DNA from 4 places in the Anoxybacillus sp. UARK-01 genome. Region 3 is predicted to be linked to each of the others. Evidence: riboswitches for the same ligand, from Rfam matches in the RefSeq annotation. Region 3 holds a riboswitch; each other region holds the start of a gene.

Region 1 (4,425 bases), on a different contig from region 3:
AATAACAATGTTTCCACTTCCCCACCCGGCGGTGAAAAGATCGTCTCAAACCAAGGCTTATAATCCGGGACGATCGTTTGAATCGCTTTTTCCGCTTGATCATCTGTACCGCCAAAATCCGAATTGCGAACCAATAGCAAGGGAGCGACAGCTAATACAAAAGCAAGAACAATAAGCAAGAGATTTCGCTTCATCTGCTAGGCTCCTTTCTGAAGTTGATTCAGCTCTCGACTGCTGTAAGTAGATAAAAAGTTCCACACAACAACAGTCAGCAGCCCTTCGGTGATCGCGAGCGGTATTTGCGTAATCGCAAAAATTCCGGCAAATTTAAGAAATGAAGCTGCTACTCCTCCTGTTGTGTCGGGAAAAGCAAGCGCCAATTGCCATGATGTAACTACATATGTGGCCAAGTCAGAAAGAAAAGCGGCTAAAAAAATGACAAATCGCTGCGAAATGTTATACCTTTTTCCTAAACGATACACCCCGTATGCTACTAGCGGACCGCATACCGCCATTGACATCGCGTTCGCTCCTAATGTCGTCAATCCCCCATGCGCCAGTAGTAACGCTTGGAATAAAAGAACGATGCTCCCCATCACCGTCATCGTTAGCGGACCAAATAAGACGGCCCCGAGCCCGACTCCAGTCGGATGGGAGCTGCTGCCTGTCACCGATGGGATTTTTAATGCCGAAAGTACAAAGGTAAAAGCTCCTGAAAGCGCAATCAACAATTTTAATTCAGGATGGCGCTTTGTGATCTTCATCAGCGCTCGCACTCCGGCGATGAAAAACGGCAGAAAAACAATCCACCAAAATAGCGCCCATTTCACCGGCAAAAATCCTTCCATAATATGCATAGCATAGGCTGGTGTACCGCTATTGACAGTAAAATAAACAACAAGGCCACATAGCAGCAGCAGAAACTTCCATTGCTTCATACCCTCTCCTCCTTGATGCTAGCTTTTTTAGTAATGCCAACCGCAGCTGTTGGATGGCACATCGATAATCCATCTTCTCCATACTGATAGGTGACGATATCTTTTAAAGGATCACCATCTTTTAAATGTGTTTGGACAAGCTCTCTTCCTTTATCCGGCGTCACCCCCTTGTACCAAACTCCTTGCGGATACACGATTACTACGCACGCATCATTACAGCGGCCATTGCAGCGCGTTCTCGTTGTGTGTACAGTGCTGTCCAATTCCAGCCGCGCAATTTCATCACGAATGGCGATTGTCACCTCCTCTCCGCCTTTTCGCATGCAGCTGCCGCCGTTACAGATCAATACGTGATGCTTTACTCCAGTTAAATTCCACGTTGTCACACCGATCCTCTCCTTTTTGATGAAATAAAAAAGCACCTCTATCGATAGAGGTGCAGAAAAATGCATACGGCCAATCACAAATGCATATGTATACCATTCCCCCGCACGTCTACCTATAATCCCGTAGGTATCCGGCCGAGCAAATAAGGCAGGTCTCCTGACTTAGAATCATCGCTTCATTGCGCCTTCCCGAAGTTTCCTTCAGTGACATGATGCAATGAAGCTCCTCATCACAGTGGCGGGTACCGTGACGGCTTTTCACCGTACTTCCCTTTTAAGCCTGTCCCAATAGAGAAAGGCACCTTACTTGCTTTAGCAAACGATTCAATGATTCAGTTGTTCCTCCACAATGATATGATGAATTTTCGAAAAAAGTCAACCATTTTTATTTTTCGAACAGTTTTGTTTTAGCGACAACAACTCCATCGCTATCAACATACACATGCGCGCCCGGCTCCCAATGTACGCCCCCGAATTCAAGAACGTGATCACGCGCCCCTTTCCCTTCTTTTTTGCTTTTGACAGGGCATGTCCCAAGAGCGATTACGCCAAGCGGCATTTGCGCAATTTCAGCTGAATCGCGAATGCAACCATGGACAATCACGCCTGCAAGTCCTCGTTCACAAGCGATTTGTGCCAGACGATCTCCGAGCAATGCACAATTTCGCGAACCTTTTCCATCAACAACTAACACCGTGCCTGCCGGAATGGTTTCTAGCGCTTCGCGAACGAGCACATTGTCCTCGAATACCTCAACAGTGGCAATCGGTCCGGAAAACTCTGTTTTTCCGCCATAAGAATGCAACGGTAATTGGCACACTTGCAGCTCCGACAAAAATTGATCACATAAATCTGCTGTCTTCATTTAATTTCCCTTCCCCCATTTTTCTTTGTCTATTAAATCCTTTTGACATTTTGAAAAAAAATCCTGCAAAATCCGTCAAAAAAAAAAACAGAGGAACGGTGAAATAAGAAGAACTAATATGGTTTCCCGCAAGTGTGGATGATCATTTTACTAAAAATATGGAATGATTGAGCTAGACACAAGCTTTTCTGCCATATGCATGCCCAGTCGGCAAGTCATTTGCTTGCCGACTACGGTAGAAAAGCTGGGAATCAAGTAATGCCAATGATTTTTATTGGATCATCAGCACACCGGATTGTTTACATAAAATTATTATCGTAACACATTCTAGTCGAGCCTCTGCAGGCAGTCCCTATATAAGCAGGTTTCGACAGCACGCTTTGGCGTGACCGAGACAAGTCAGCGGCCTATCCTCTAACCGTGGTTCTCCATTTTATACAGCACGAGAAATAAAACAAGTAATCCACCACCAGCGATTAGGTCAACAGCTAAAACCGTCCGGATTTATAAATTAAATATAACAGCCATAAAAACATCAAAGAGGCGATACCAAACCCAATCTCAATTGCTGGAATTTTCCAAAGTAAAGTCGATTGCCTACCTAAAGAAGAGCCAATAATAATCCCTGCCATAATAATGCTGAAAGACAGCAGCACAATACTGAAGGATAAGCGATTACTAATTTGATCTAATTTTTTTAAAAAAAGCGGCCATTCAGGAATATCCATTTTCAAATGCAGCTTTCCTTGTTTAATAAATGCCGTTAACTCCTTCATGTTCTTAGGGAAGTCCAGCAACATTTCTCCATAATTGAACACGCGCTTCCACACTTCTTCGGTTAGATGTTTAGGATGCAAGCGCTCCTTTAATAGCTGGCGTCCAAATGGTTCAGCAATATTGAGAATGTTCAGCTCCGGATCTAACTGCTCTGCTACGCCTTCCACTGTTAGCAACGTCTTTCCCAGAAGGGTTAAATCCTTCGGAATGCGAATAGAGTGTTGAAAGGCAACATGAAACAAATCATGAAGCGCCTCGCCAAGACTGATTTGGCTGAGCGGAACATTGTAGTACTTCTCTCTTAATTGTTCGATATCCTCATGCAATCGCGATACATCGACATGCTCAGGAACAAGCCCCATTTGATACAGCGATTTAACGATCCCATCTGTATTATGACGCATTAAAGCAATCACTAACGAAGAAAAGTGATATTTCATATCTGGCGTCAGACGCCCGATCATCCCAAAATCAATAAAAGCGATCACCTCCCCCGGCAATACGAATAGATTGCCGGGATGAGGATCTCCATGGAAAAACCCTTCTCTTAAAATTTGCTGCAAAATTGCCTTGGTTAGACGTTCGGCCAAATGTTTCAAGTCATATCCGCTTTCCTTCAGCCGCTCCAACTCGTTAAGTTTGATTCCTTCCACATATTCCATCGTTAGCACTTTTTTGCTTGAATACTCCCAAAATACTTTTGGAACATAAATGCTAGGATCTTGTTTAAATTGCTGAAAAATTTTATCAGCGTTCCTCGCTTCAATCGTATAATCAAGCTCGGCCCGAAGAGATTGCGAGAATTCTTCAACCATATCGCCGATTTGATATTGCGCAGCCCATGAAAGGCGGCGCTCAGCGAGAATCGCTAAATCTTGCAGAATTTCTAAATCCGTTTCAATCATATGGGCGATATTCGGGCGCTGAATTTTAACAGCGACTTGTTCTCCTGAATGCAAGATGGCTCGATGAACTTGTCCAATCGAAGCGGCCGCAATCGGAACCGCCTCGAACTGTTGAAACAATCGATCCACATCACTTCCTAATTCCTCTTGAACTGTTCGTGCGACTTCGGCAAATGAAAAAGAAGAAACTTGATCTTGCAGCTTTTCCAATTCCCGAATAATAGGGCCAGGAATTAAATCCGGACGCGTGCTCGCAATCTGCCCCAGCTTCACGAAAGTTGGACCCAACTCCTGTAAAACGAGCCTGATTCGTTCTCCAATTGTTTTTTCATTCTTTTCCTGCGCATCGAAAAATAATCTTTGTGGAAGAGAAAGAAACTGGGAAAACCCGATTTCCTCCGCTACGATCCCAAAGCCATGGCGAATCAAAGCGACAGCGATCTCCCGATAACGACTTACATGACGCATCCTTTTTCCGGCCATTGGTCTGTCTCCTTTTGCAGCTCCAAAATCTTTTTATTTACTCGTTTTTCTGCTCCAAGCGTTGAATTCGT
Region 2 (4,425 bases), on a different contig from region 3:
CATAAGCAATCATTAAAAGAGCAATTGTCTCCCCTTTAAATGTAAACATATTGGCTAATGTCGGATGTTCAGCCACATGCTGTCCCGCAATAAGGGAAACAATCAGCAGAACAAAACCGATCAATGAAGCTTCCCCTACGCGGCCTGGCCGCAGATAGCGCATGTAAATTCCCATAAAAATCGCAATCGGAATCGTTGCCGCAATGGTAAACATTCCCCACGGGCTTCCTACAAGCGCTTTCACAACCACCAACGCTAACACGGCTAATAAAATAATCATGATACCTAAAATCCCAAGCATAGCAACAAGCCCTGTGAAGGAGCCCATTTCTTCTTTAATCATTTCACCAAGTGACTTTCCGTTGCGGCGCATTGAAGCAAACAAAATGACAAAATCCTGTACCGCACCTGCTAGTACCACACCGACTACAATCCAAAGCGTGCCCGGCAAATATCCCATCTGTGATGCCAAAATAGGGCCAACAAGCGGGCCAGCTCCTGCAATAGCAGCAAAATGATGTCCGAATAACACCCATTTATTCGTCGGCACATAGTCTTTTCCATCATTCATCACTTCAGCTGGTGTTTTGCGATTATCATCCAGCTCAAATACTTTCCGCGCAATAAATTGGCTATAAAAACGATAAGCCACTGCATATACACACACCGCTGCCACAATGAGCCAAATCGCATTAATCGTTTCGCCGCGGTGCAGAGCCAATACCGCAAAGCCAATGGCTCCAATGATCGAAATCAATCCCCAAATCACGATTGATTTAACCGCTTTCAAAATCCTCTCCCCCTTTGCACTAAAAAATTATCCTCTACTCACAGCGATTATACTAACTATTCTGAAAAGTTACCCAAATATTTTCTTAACATGAACAAAACTAGACATAACATGTCAAATTACACACCTAACATGCACCATTTTCAAATTCCCGATCTCAATAGGAACAAAATGTATATTTTCAATAAAATGTAATTATATAAACTGTAAAAAGCGGAAATGATAAAAATAAGGCAGGGCTCTTTTTCTATATACGAGGCGATATAGGATATAGTCGATGATCAACAAACAAAATCCATTAGTAAAGGGTTAAGAAAACGTGAAAGCAATTGAACGGTTGTTATGGAGTATTGCTTTACCAGGATTCGGACAGCTTTTGAATCAAAAGTATCTCAAAGGAACCATCTTTATTTTATTAGAATTTATTGTAAACTCTCAATCCCGATTTAATGAAGCCATTCGCCTGAGCTTTTTGGGAAAAACAATCGAAGCAACCCAAGTCATTGATTTTCAATGGCTTATGTTTTATCCGTGTTTGTATTTTTTTGCAATGTGGGATGCTTATAAAGATGCTGACGGTGGTCGCTCTCCTTACGCTTTTCTTCCATTCGTTTTTTCAGCTTATTTTGTCACAGTTGGACTGATGTACTCTTCCCGCGTTACCATCTTCGGCATTTTTTTTGGACCAATTTGGCTGCCAATGCTCTCAGTTATTCCTGGTGTGCTCACCGGTTTACTGATTCGCTCGCTGCTTATTAAATTTCTCCCACTTCAAAAATAAACGCGCCGATCGAGCGCGTTTTTTATTTTTCCACTTCAGAAATATTATAGTTGAATTTTCCATTGATTTATTATATGATGATACCAGTGCAACTAACAAACACAATATATTGTATCGAAGAATAAAAACAAAAACTATATATAGTAGAACAAACCACAAGTAAAGGTGTCCCTTAGGACTTAATAGGGAATCTGGTGTAAATCCAGAACTGCCCCCGCAACTGTATGTGCGGACGAAATGGAAGCTCCACTGTATACGAAAGCTTATACGGCGCGTATACGGGAAGGATCCAAAGTAGGAAGAAGCACAAGTCAGGAGACCTGCCTTGCTTGTTTCGTTTCACATTCTTCGGGGAGGGAGAAGATGAAGCGATGGTTTAAGAAGGGAAGTTTTATTCCTTTTTATACTATCGTTTCATCCACTCAATCCGGAGTGGATTTTTTTATTGGAAAGAGGAGGAGCCGATAATGACGTTTACTTTTCAAACCGTTTCTCAAGAAGAATTGATTGCCTGGATTCATGATCTTACAAATGAATTTCCTCATCTAGACACATCCGAATATATCAAGCGTGTGCTTCGCATGATTCAAAACAAAGACACTGCGTCCTTCGAACAAATGGCAAATGATTGCATTCTTGAGGGACTTTCATATATTAGCGAAGCAGAACCAGACTGGACCTTTGTTTGCGCCCGCATTTATTTACAGAAGCTTTATCACGAAGCAGCTCAAAATCGCGGTTATCATCCAAAAGAACGCTACGGTGATTTTTACGAGCTGGTCGCTTCTCTCGTTTCCAAGGGAGTTTACAACCATTCTTTGCTTGATGATTATGAAAAAGAAGAAATTAAAGAGATTGGAGCGATCATCAATCCAGAAAAAGACAAGCTATTTACCTATATCGGTCTCCGCACGCTTGCAGATCGCTATCTTGCCCGTGATTATGAAAGAAATTTATATGAACTGCCGCAAGAGCGCTTTCTCATCATCGCGATGACATTGATGGCCAAAGAGCCAAAAACGCAGCGACTTGCCTTTATCCGAGAAGCATACTGGGCATTAAGCAATTTATATATGACGGTTGCCACTCCGACTTTAGCCAATGCAGGAAAAAACTATGGTCAGCTATCAAGCTGCTTTATCGATACGATTGATGACAGCCTGCAAGGTATTTACGACAGCAATACCGATATTGCTAACCTTTCCAAGGCAGGGGGCGGCATTGGCGTCTATCTCGGAAAGATTCGCAGCCGCGGCAGCGATATTAAAGGATTTAAAGGGATTTCATCCGGCGTGATTCCATGGATGAAGCAATTGAATAACACCGCTGTCAGCGTCGATCAGCTTGGCCAAAGAAAAGGAGCCATCTCTGTCTACTTAGACGTGTGGCATAAAGATATTTTTGCTTTTTTAGATGCCAAATTAAACAATGGCGATGAACGGATGAGGACACACGATTTATTCACAGGCGTTTGCATCCCTGATTTATTTATGGAGCAAGTAGAAAAACGCGGAGATTGGTATTTATTTGATCCACACGAAATACGACAAATCATGGGATTCAGTCTAGAAGACTTTTATGATGAAGAAAAAGGGGACGGCAGTTTTCGTCAAAAATATTGGGAATGCGTTCAAGAAAAGCGCCTTTCAAAAGAGAGAGTTCCAGCTATTGAAATTATGAAAAGCATTATGCGCAGCCAGCTAGAATCAGGCACACCATTTATGTTTTATCGCGATGAAGTGAATCGAAAAAATCCGAACTCACATCTCGGCATGATTTATTGTAGCAACCTTTGCACTGAAATTGCCCAAAATCAAAGCCCGACCGTGATGGAAAAACAATATGTAAAAGATGGGAAAATCATCATTGAAAAAATCCCTGGCGATTTTGTCGTCTGCAACCTATCATCGATCAATTTAGCTAAAGCCGTTATGGACGATGTGCTTGAACGGCTCGTCCCTATTCAAATGCGCATGCTTGATAACGTGATTGACTTAAACCAAATCCCTGTTTTGCAGGCACAGTTGACAAATCAAAAATATCGGGCTGTCGGACTAGGCACATTTGGATGGCATCATTTGCTCGCTTTAAAAGGCATTCGCTGGGAATCAGAAGAGGCCGTTTATTATGCGGACGAGCTTTATGAACAAATTGCTTATCTCACTATTCAAGCAAGCATGGAGCTTGCTCAAGAAAAAGGCAGTTACCCAGCGTTTTCTGGATCTGATTGGCAGACAGGGGCCTATTTCGATAAACGTGGCTACAACACTTCCAAATGGATTCATCTGAAAGAAAACGTAGCTAAACATGGAATGCGCAACGGCTATGTGATGGCGATTGCTCCCAATGCTTCGACATCGATTATTGCCGGCAGTACCGCCAGCATTGATCCGATCTTTTTGAAGATGTATGCCGAAGAAAAAAAAGATTATAAGATTCCAGTTACAGCGCCAGACTTAAACGAAAAAACAACTTGGTACTATAAATCAGCCTATCATATTGACCAGTATTGGAGCATTCAACAAAACGCGATGCGACAGCGCCATATTGACCAATCCATCTCATTCAATTTTTACGTAATGAACACCATTAAAGCAAAGGATTTATTAGCCCTTCATCTTGCCGCTTGGAAATCCGGTTTAAAAACAACCTATTATGTTCGTTCAACATCAAGCAACATTGAAGAATGTGAATCATGCGCAAGTTAATATAAGGAGGAGTTATGATGACATCTGCTTTAACGAAACGAATCATTATGGACCCTGAAGCGCCCAACCGTTCCACGCGAATCATCAACGGACGATGCTCGAATGTGCTCAATTGGGACGATATTGCCTATCCTTGGGCATATGCT
Region 3 (4,425 bases):
GATTGCTTGATTTCATTTCCTCATTCTCTCCTATCATTTTATTTTTATCGTTTTTCCACTCTCTACCTGATCTTTAGGCGGGACTTGCCTGATAGGAAATCTATGTTGTCCATTCGATGGCTCGGTTTCCCGTTCATCCTTCCAGCTGAGTTGCTCTTCCCCTCACATCTCCCTGCATTCACCGCGATTTGACGTCATATTTCTTTTTCCGAATAATAAAAAAGCATTCCTAACGCTCCAACGGAAGTTAGAAATGCCATAAAAAAGGATTAATCCCCTTGTCCATGATGAACACCTCCCTATCCTCCGTAGGTAAAAGCAGTGTTGTCAGAACAGGCAGGTCTCCTGACTTAAGGATCATTGCTTTCCGCTCGCCTTCCCAATCTTTGATCAGTGGCAGTAAAGCGGAAAGCTCCTCTATTACAGTGGCGGGACCGTGCCGGAATCTCACCGGTCTTCCCTTTTCATCCGCAGGGAGCCTTGGACTGGGCCATTTAGTCTTGACTCACCTTTGGAACCTGTTCCCACATTTATTTTCTTGTTCGCCAAGAAAAAAACGCTTCAAACCTCCATTCTAAGCCTGTCATGAAGTATCAGAAAAATTTTACAATAACCCTATCATTCTTCGAAAAAATTGTCAAGGAGATTAAGTCTTCTGATTCATGGCGCAAATCTAATTTCGACAGAAGTCGATCGCTTTTATTAAGATTAATCATTCAAAAAGAGCATTCCAGTTTCAAAGCGTAACAAGTATCAGCCAATAAGCTGTAGACCGTGTTGTTCGAATGCTCAACCGTTGAAATCGGAGCATCACCTTCTCATTTTTTATCCTTAAGTTATATCTAGATAACTTTCATGATCGAACACTGTCGGAAGCAGCCCAGGCCACCTGTTAGAAAGTTAAGAATTTTTTTGTTTTCGTCTCAGAAAAAATATGATATAGTGAACTTGAAAATTGAATAACTTTGGTTAGGATCAGGTACCGGTAAGCAAAAGAGCGCTTGACCGGTTTAAAAGGGAAGTTCGGTGCAAATCCGACGCTGTCCCGCAACTGTAAATGGGAGCAACCTGCCAAAACCACTGTTGAATGCTTGACATATCAACGGGAAGGGGCTAGGAAGCGATGAACATAAGCCAGGAGACCTGCCTGATTCGGTCCACACCAAAAACCTACGAGGATAGGGGGTGTTGAGGAAGCGGAAAAACATATGTTTTTTTGTATATGTTTTTCATAGGGGATCGTATGCGCTTTTTCAGCATCTTCATTTGCGAAGATGCTTTTTTTATTTGCTTCAAGCGCATGTCCATCATTCGAATCGTATCGGAACTTGAGAACGAAAGGACAGACATCATGCACAACACATTCGGAACAAAGCAATATTTTTTGGAAGCGTTTAAGCAAACGGTCATGAACAATTTTACAAAACATCCACCCGTTTCTTTAATGGATCTGTACGATCATTATCAATCGGAAATTGCCGTCCGCCTCCCTTTGTCAGAACAGCCATCATGCCGTGCTAATTTGCAGCAAGCATATCAAGAAATACGACAAGAACTTGTTTTCAGCAAGGAGTCGGCCGACGAAAGCAAATGATTTTAAATGAAGGAGGGATCTTTTTGGAATTTCGTCCGGGGTTAGAAGAAATCATAGCGGCTGAAACGAAAATTTCATTTCTTGATGTGGAGAATGAAGAAATCGTCATCCGGGGATATGATCTGATCAAGCTGGCAGAAACCAAAACATATACCGAGGCAGCACATCTGCTTATTGAAGGAAAACTACCGTCACCGCCAGAAAAAGAGCGCTTTGAAATGCAGCTTCACACACAAAGAACACTGCCGCAAGAACTGGTGAAAATTTTGAAGCAGCTGCCGCAAACTGCCCATCCGATGGATGCACTGCGAACCGGTATTTCCGTTTTAGCCAGCTTTGACCCACATCTCGATGAACGAACAGAAGCGGCTAATAAAGAAAAAGCGATTAAGCTTTTGGCTCAAATACCTGCCATTATTGCAAGCAGCCATCGCCTGTTGCATAACCATCCAGTCGTTCCATCGCACCAAGAACTCTCTTACAGCGCCAATTTTCTATATATGCTGACAGGGAAGCAACCAAGCGAGCTGGAAGTGAAAATATTTGACCGTTCGCTCATCGCTTATATTGAACATGAGCTGCCAAACTCGACATTTACAGCGCGGGTCATTTCCTCCACCCACGCCGATTTGTACGGAGCATTGACAGGGGCTGTGTCATCGTTAAAGGGGCATCTTCATGGAGGAGCCAACGAGGCCGTTATGTATATGCTCAAAGAAGCGGAATCGCCAGAAAAATACAAACAGCTGCTCTATCAAAAGCTAGCCAATAAGGAACGAATTATGGGATTTGGTCATCGCGTATACATGAAAAAGATGGATCCACGAGCCTTGCTTATGAAAAAGGCGCTTCAAGAGCTTAGCGAAGTCTGCGGCGACACGACTCTGCTCGAAATGTGCGAGGCGGGAGAAACAATTATGAGAGAAGAAAAAGGACTCTATCCAAATCTAGATTACTATGCTGCTCCTGTCTATTATTTGCTTGGTATTCCAATTGAGCTTTACACACCGATTTTCTTTAGTGCCCGAACCGCCGGCCTTTGCGCCCACGTGATTGAACAGCATAACAATAACCGGCTATACCGCCCTCGCGTCAAATATGTCGGAGAGCGCCACCTGCAAGTGAACTGAAAAAGCAGATTAAACGCTCACCCGAAGAGGAATTGGGGCCAGCAATTCCTCTTCTTTTTATCATAATATAAATGGAGTCTAGAAAGGAAGAGATTCATGAGTGAAGTTTTAATAAAAAATAATGAAAAACAACAAACAGACGAATTGCTTGTTCAAATAGCGGATTATGTTCTTAACGGAAAAATCGAAAGTCATGAAGCATTCGAAACAGCTCGCTATGTCCTATTGGACACGTTAGGCTGCGGCATTCTTGCACTCCGCTATCCGGAATGCACAAAACTGTTAGGCCCCATTGTGCCAGGGACCGTCGTTCCTAACGGCTGCCGCATTCCCGGAACTTCTTTTGTTCTTGATCCCGTCCAAGGTGCATTTAATATCGGCTGCATGATTCGCTGGCTTGACTATAATGATACATGGCTAGCTGCGGAATGGGGACACCCTTCTGATAATCTCGGGGGCATCTTAGCCGCTGCCGATTACGTAAGCCGCCGCAATATTTCGCAAGCAAAAAAGCCGCTGAACATGAGCGATGTGCTGAAAGCGATGATTCAGGCCCATGAAATTCAAGGAGTGCTTGCACTGGAAAATAGTTTAAATCGCGTAGGATTAGACCATGTACTCTTCGTTAAAGTGGCGTCAACAGCTGTTGTCACCAAGCTTTTCGGCGGGGGACGCGAAGAAATAATCAATGCCCTATCGAATGCTTGGCTCGATAACTCCAGCCTGCGTACATATCGTCACGCCCCAAATACAGGATCGCGAAAATCGTGGGCTGCTGGAGATGCAACAAGTCGAGCTGTTCGTCTTGCACTCATGTCTTTAACAGGTGAAATGGGATATCCAACTGCTCTTTCCGCACCAAATTGGGGATTTGAAGATGTGCTATTCAAAGGGCAAAAGTTGAAGCTTGCTCGTTCTCTTGGATCATATGTAATGGAGAATGTTCTTTTCAAAATTTCTTATCCTGCTGAGTTCCATGCCCAAACAGCAGTCGAGTGCGCCATTGAGCTCCATCCTGAAGTGAAGGATCGCCTGGACGAAATTGAGGAGATTATCATTACAACCCATGAATCAGCCATCCGCATTATTGATAAAACCGGGCCATTGCATAATCCTGCCGATCGCGACCATTGCCTTCAATACATCACAGCGGTCGGTCTTATCTACGGAGATTTAACGGCTGATCACTACGAAGACGAAATCGCGCAAGATCCAAGAATCGATGCCCTTCGCGAGAAAATGACCGTTATCGAAAATAAACAGTACAGCCGTGACTATCTTGATCCAGAAAAGCGTTCGATTGCTAACGCCGTACAAATTCGCTTTCAGAATGGCAGCGAAACAAGGCAAATCGTCCGCGAATATCCGATCGGACATCGTTTCCGCCGCCAGGAAGCAATCCCTAAATTATTAGAAAAATACACGAAAAACCTTGAAACACGTTTTCCAAAAAAACAGATTGACCGCATCTTAGACATTTCTCTCGATCAAGACCGGCTCGCAGCTACCCCTGTACATGAATTTGTCGATTTATTTGTCATTTAATCATTTAAAAATACTAAAGCAGGTTTCTCTTGAAGCTAGGAGAAAATGAATGCTTATGCCTTGGAAAACTCATAGGAAAGGGAGGGAGCTCCTTTGGTTTGGATTGTCGAACGTGAATCAACACAACACGAACTTGCCGAACGATTTCGCTATTTA
Region 4 (4,425 bases), on a different contig from region 3:
CGCATCGCCTCTTGATCCTGTGGCAAGGCACGGAGGTTTCAGCGAAGAATGACGTTTATAAAAAGTTGTATGGGACAGCGTTCTATGATTTGCCTCCATCTGTTAAAAAAGGATTGTGCTTTTGAATCGGCTATAAATCCATTTTTTATTTTTTCTGTTTATCGGATCTGGAAAGCAAATGGATGGTATAATGGGATTGTAAGAAAAGAAAAGGGAGGAGATGCTGGATGTTTGGCAAAGTTGCTGCTGATGTTCTCGGATTAAGTGATATCGGCTCTGTCATTAAACCCGAAAATTATGATAAAGTGGACGCAGACGATTATGTGATGCATGAAGATGGAGAAAAGATTTATTTTTTGATTAAGTCCAAATCAGATGAATATTGCTTTACTAACCGAGCGCTTATTCATTTAGATGGGACGAGCGCGACAAGTAAAAAGCGAACGCTGCGCCGTTATGATTACTATAAGCATCCAATTGCTGGCGTATCGCTTGAGACGGCAGGCACGGTCGATTTAGATGTAGAGATTAAATTTACTATCGGATCGGAGCACTATTCGATTGATGTGCATAAAAAGCATCTGGAAGAAGTGAAAGATTTATATAAAGCACTTTTAAAAATTTCAGAAATTTGCCATGAAAATGAAACGACGCTCGACTTTGCGCGAAAAAGTCTCGATGTTGCCTCCTCCGTGCTAGGGCGTGTCGCCAGCACTCCAAACAGCATTGCTGAACAGTTTAAAGAGCTAAATCAAATCGCGTTCAACTGGCTTGTTGAGACTAAGAAGCAGTATACAGTGAAAGATTTTGGGGATGTATTTGAACGCTATATTAACAATTAATAGCGATCCAAACGACTCGAATGGCGCTAAACTGCTGTTCGAGTCGTTTTTGCGGTAAGCCGGTGGATGTGCTTTCATCACGCCAATGCGTTAAAAAATGAGATCCATATAAATAGAGACGGGAAAAATGGCGAATTCCGTCATTTTTTTGTTGCCAAACAGCCTTTCGTCCTTTAATATTGTAACTGTCAATTGTTCGATTATTTTTTACAATTGCATATCGATGCAGAAGGGTGCCGAAGTGAGCGAATCGCTAATAGGCTTAATAGGGAATCTGGTGCGAATCCAGAACTGTCCCCGCAACTGTAAATGCTGACGAAATGAAATAACCACTGTGCGGTATTGATGGGCAAGCTGTTGACCGCATGGGAAGGTTCAAAGTAGGATGAAGCATAAGTCAGTAGACCTGCCCTGACTGCTCGATGTTTCCAATCTTCGGGGGGTGAGATGGCGAAACGGCAAAAGGTGGCTATTATGCTGCCACAACTCTATGGTTTGTCGTTTCTTGCTCATTCCGTCCGGGATGGGCATTTTTTAATTTATATGTGCAGGAGGAGAAACCATGATGAAGCAACTGAGGTATTATACGTGGCTGCTTGTGTTGATGCTGACGTTCGGCCTTCTTGCCGCGTGCGGTAATCAAGAAACAGACAAATCCACTCATTCATCCAATGCGAAGCAAGAAGCAACAGCTGCTTTCCCGGTAACCGTTAAGGACGGATTAGGGGAAGAGGTCACGATTCAGTCCGAACCGAAAAAAATCGTTTCGTTAATTCCGAGCAATACGGAAATTGCCTATGAACTTGGTTTAGGAGAGAAAATGGTTGGAGTCAGTGATTTTGATAACTATCCGGAAGATGTAAAAAATAAAGAAAAAATTGGCGGCATGGAGTTTAACGTGGAGAAAATTATTTCACTCAAGCCTGATTTAGTGCTTGCCCACGCATCGAGTGCCCATAATTCGCGGGACGGCCTGCAGCAGCTGAAGGATGCGGGAATTACAGTGCTTGTTGTGAACGATGCCAAAACATTTGATGATGTTTACCATTCGATCCAATTAATTGGACAAGCAACAGGGACAACGAAAAAAGCCGATCAAATTGTTAACCAGATGAAATCAAAGCTTGAAGCCATCAAGGAAAAAGCAAAAAACGTGAAAAATCCGGTAAAAGTATGGGTGGAAGTGCAGCCGGCGCCACAAATTTATACAGCAGGAAAGGGAACATTTATCAATGACATGCTGCAAGCGATTTCAGCAGAAAATGTGGCTGGCGATCAAGAAGGATGGCCGATGTTTACGGAAGAAAAAGCGGTAGCGCTCAATCCGGATGTAATTGTTGTCACGTATGGAGACTATGTGAAAGATGCTGTAAAGCAAGTGATGGCACGACCGGCGTGGAAGGACGTTTCGGCGGTTAAAAATCAACGCGTATATGAGGTGAATTCTGATTTAGTCACAAGATCAGGCCCACGCCTTGTTGAAGGGGTAGAGGAACTTGCCAAAGTCATTTATCCGGAAATCTTTAAATAATATAATTGCCTACGTCATCGCTCTTACGGCGGTGGTCGTGTGCATGTTGTTAGGGATATCGATAGGCTCACTATCGATTCCCTTTTCGTCTATTATTGACATTTTTTTAGAGCAATGGTGGGGAATTGCGCCGTCCCCTGACATTCCTGATACGCTTGTGCAAATTGTGATGGCCATCCGCTTGCCGCGCGTTGTTTTGGCTTTTTTAGTCGGCGCTTCCCTTTCGTTGGCGGGAGCGGCGTTTCAAGGATTGCTAAAAAATCCATTGGCTGATCCTTATACGCTTGGAGTATCATCGGGCGCGTCAGTCGGAGCGGTCGTCGTTTTGTTCTTTCATCTGCAATTGCCGTGGTTTGGATCGTTTACATTACCGATCATGAGCATTGCGTTTGGATTGCTGACTCTTTTTCTCGTTTTGTTTTTTACTCGCGCCGTCGATCCGCGCATGTCAGTGGAAACGATCATTTTAACCGGAATTATTTTCAGCGCATTTTTCAGCGCGTTGATCTCGCTTATGATTGCGCTGACAGGAGAGGAACTGCGGCAAATTATTACTTGGCTGATGGGGAGCGTCGCGATGCGAAGCTGGAAATATGTTGTCATGATGCTTCCGTTTTTTATAATAGGATGTTTGCTGTTACTAGTGAATCACCGCGAGTTAAACGCTTTTGCCTTTGGTGAAGAGGCAGCTGCTCACATAGGTGTCCATGTTGCCAAGCGCAAGCTGGTCATTTTAATGGGCGCTTCCTTATTAACAGGAGCGGCTGTTGCTGTGTCAGGGGCGATTGGCTTTGTGGGCTTGGTCGTTCCTCATATGATTCGTCTTGTTGCGGGACCGAATCATCGCTTGCTTTTACCGCTATCACTTTTATATGGGGGCGCTTTTTTAGTGCTAGCCGATTTAGCGGCGCGAACCATGATTTCACCGAGTGAATTGCCGATTGGCATCATTACTTCGTTAATTGGTGCACCTTTGTTTGCGGGGTTATTTTTAAATAGAATGAAAAGGAAGACGTGAAAATGATGTTAAACGTTCATGATGTTTCCTATCAATACGGAGAAAAAGCGGTGTTGCAGAACATTACCTTCACTGTGGAACAAGGACAGTTTTTTGGAATTTTAGGACCTAACGGCAGCGGCAAAACAACATTATTAAAGCTGTTAAGCAGAGAGCTTTCTTTACAAAAGGGGACCATTACACTGAACGCCGTCCCGCTTGCTTCCTTTTCGTCAAAAGAACTGGCGCGCCTTGTCGCTGTTCTCCCGCAAAGCGCCGATTCAGCATTTGGCTATACTGTCAAAGAAACGGTAGAGTTAGGACGCTATGCCCATCAAACAGGGTTATTTCCAACATGGACAGAGGAGGATGAACAGGCGGTAGCCGAAGCGCTTGAACAAGTGGGGATGGCACATAAAGAACAGGAAACCATCGACCGTTTAAGCGGTGGAGAAAGGCAGCGCGTCTATTTAGCAAGAGCGCTTGCCCAAAAGCCGAGCTTGCTTTTTCTCGATGAACCGACCAACCACATGGATATTGCCCAACAAATCAAACTGCTAGATCAATTAAAAAAATGGACAGAAGAAAATCAGTTAACGGTTGTAGCCATTTTTCATGATATGAATCTAGCTAGCTTATATTGTGACCGGCTTTTGTTGCTTCATGAAGGAAAGATGGCGGGACTCGGCGAACCAAGCGATATGATTGAAGAAAAACAATTAGAAACCGTATTTCAAGCGTCTGTGCGGCGTCAAGCGCATCCCGTTGTGTCCAAGCCGCTTCTCACGTTTGTTCCTCAGACCTATTCCGATACGAGGCAACAGAACGATTCCTTAAGTGCGTTAACGATTGCTCAAGACGGCGAACAGATTGTCATTACCACACCGCAGCCTTTTAAAGTGCTGTCATCGGCTGTGGTTGGCGCTGGTTTTCAATGGGCTACACACTTTGTGAATAGACATGTGCCGAAGCATTATCGCTGTGATGATCCAGAGACAGAAATGAAGCAATATTTACAATCCCATTCTTTTGCCGTGCATCGTACCATTGGCATG

The links. A riboswitch is a leader RNA that binds a small molecule or an ion and turns the genes downstream of it on or off. The one in region 3 is predicted to bind cobalamin.
Region 1: another riboswitch for cobalamin. It lies ahead of B6A27_RS09195 ((2Fe-2S) ferredoxin domain-containing protein); the one in region 3 lies ahead of B6A27_RS03280 (hypothetical protein).
Region 2: another riboswitch for cobalamin. It lies ahead of B6A27_RS04750 (ribonucleoside-diphosphate reductase subunit alpha); the one in region 3 lies ahead of B6A27_RS03280 (hypothetical protein).
Region 4: another riboswitch for cobalamin. It lies ahead of B6A27_RS13785 (ABC transporter substrate-binding protein); the one in region 3 lies ahead of B6A27_RS03280 (hypothetical protein).

The regions. Positions count from the first base shown of each region.
Region 1 covers NZ_NASY01000041.1:90,932-95,356, reverse strand. The annotation lists gene B6A27_RS09205 (energy-coupling factor ABC transporter substrate-binding protein) at 1-194, opposite strand, end outside; gene B6A27_RS09200 (energy-coupling factor ABC transporter permease) at 198-938, opposite strand; gene B6A27_RS09195 ((2Fe-2S) ferredoxin domain-containing protein) at 935-1,324, opposite strand; cobalamin riboswitch at 1,455-1,645, opposite strand; gene rraA (ribonuclease E activity regulator RraA) at 1,710-2,189, opposite strand; gene ubiB (2-polyprenylphenol 6-hydroxylase) at 2,678-4,354, opposite strand; gene B6A27_RS09180 (phasin family protein) at 4,392-4,425, opposite strand, start outside.
Region 2 covers NZ_NASY01000031.1:51,939-56,363, reverse strand. The annotation lists gene B6A27_RS04760 (carbon starvation CstA family protein) at 1-790, opposite strand, end outside; gene B6A27_RS04755 (hypothetical protein) at 1,110-1,571, shown strand; cobalamin riboswitch at 1,717-1,913, shown strand; gene B6A27_RS04750 (ribonucleoside-diphosphate reductase subunit alpha) at 2,039-4,279, shown strand; gene B6A27_RS04745 (ribonucleotide-diphosphate reductase subunit beta) at 4,297-4,425, shown strand, end outside.
Region 3 covers NZ_NASY01000026.1:45,338-49,762, forward strand. The annotation lists gene metE (5-methyltetrahydropteroyltriglutamate--homocysteine S-methyltransferase) at 1-16, opposite strand, end outside; cobalamin riboswitch at 319-499, opposite strand; cobalamin riboswitch at 961-1,165, shown strand; gene B6A27_RS03280 (hypothetical protein) at 1,352-1,594, shown strand; gene mmgD (citrate synthase) at 1,591-2,724, shown strand; gene B6A27_RS03290 (bifunctional 2-methylcitrate dehydratase/aconitate hydratase) at 2,821-4,269, shown strand; gene prpB (methylisocitrate lyase) at 4,363-4,425, shown strand, end outside.
Region 4 covers NZ_NASY01000047.1:323,599-328,023, forward strand. The annotation lists gene B6A27_RS13780 (PH domain-containing protein) at 228-842, shown strand; cobalamin riboswitch at 1,057-1,270, shown strand; gene B6A27_RS13785 (ABC transporter substrate-binding protein) at 1,408-2,373, shown strand; gene B6A27_RS13790 (FecCD family ABC transporter permease) at 2,339-3,391, shown strand; gene B6A27_RS13795 (adenosylcobinamide amidohydrolase) at 3,394-4,425, shown strand, end outside.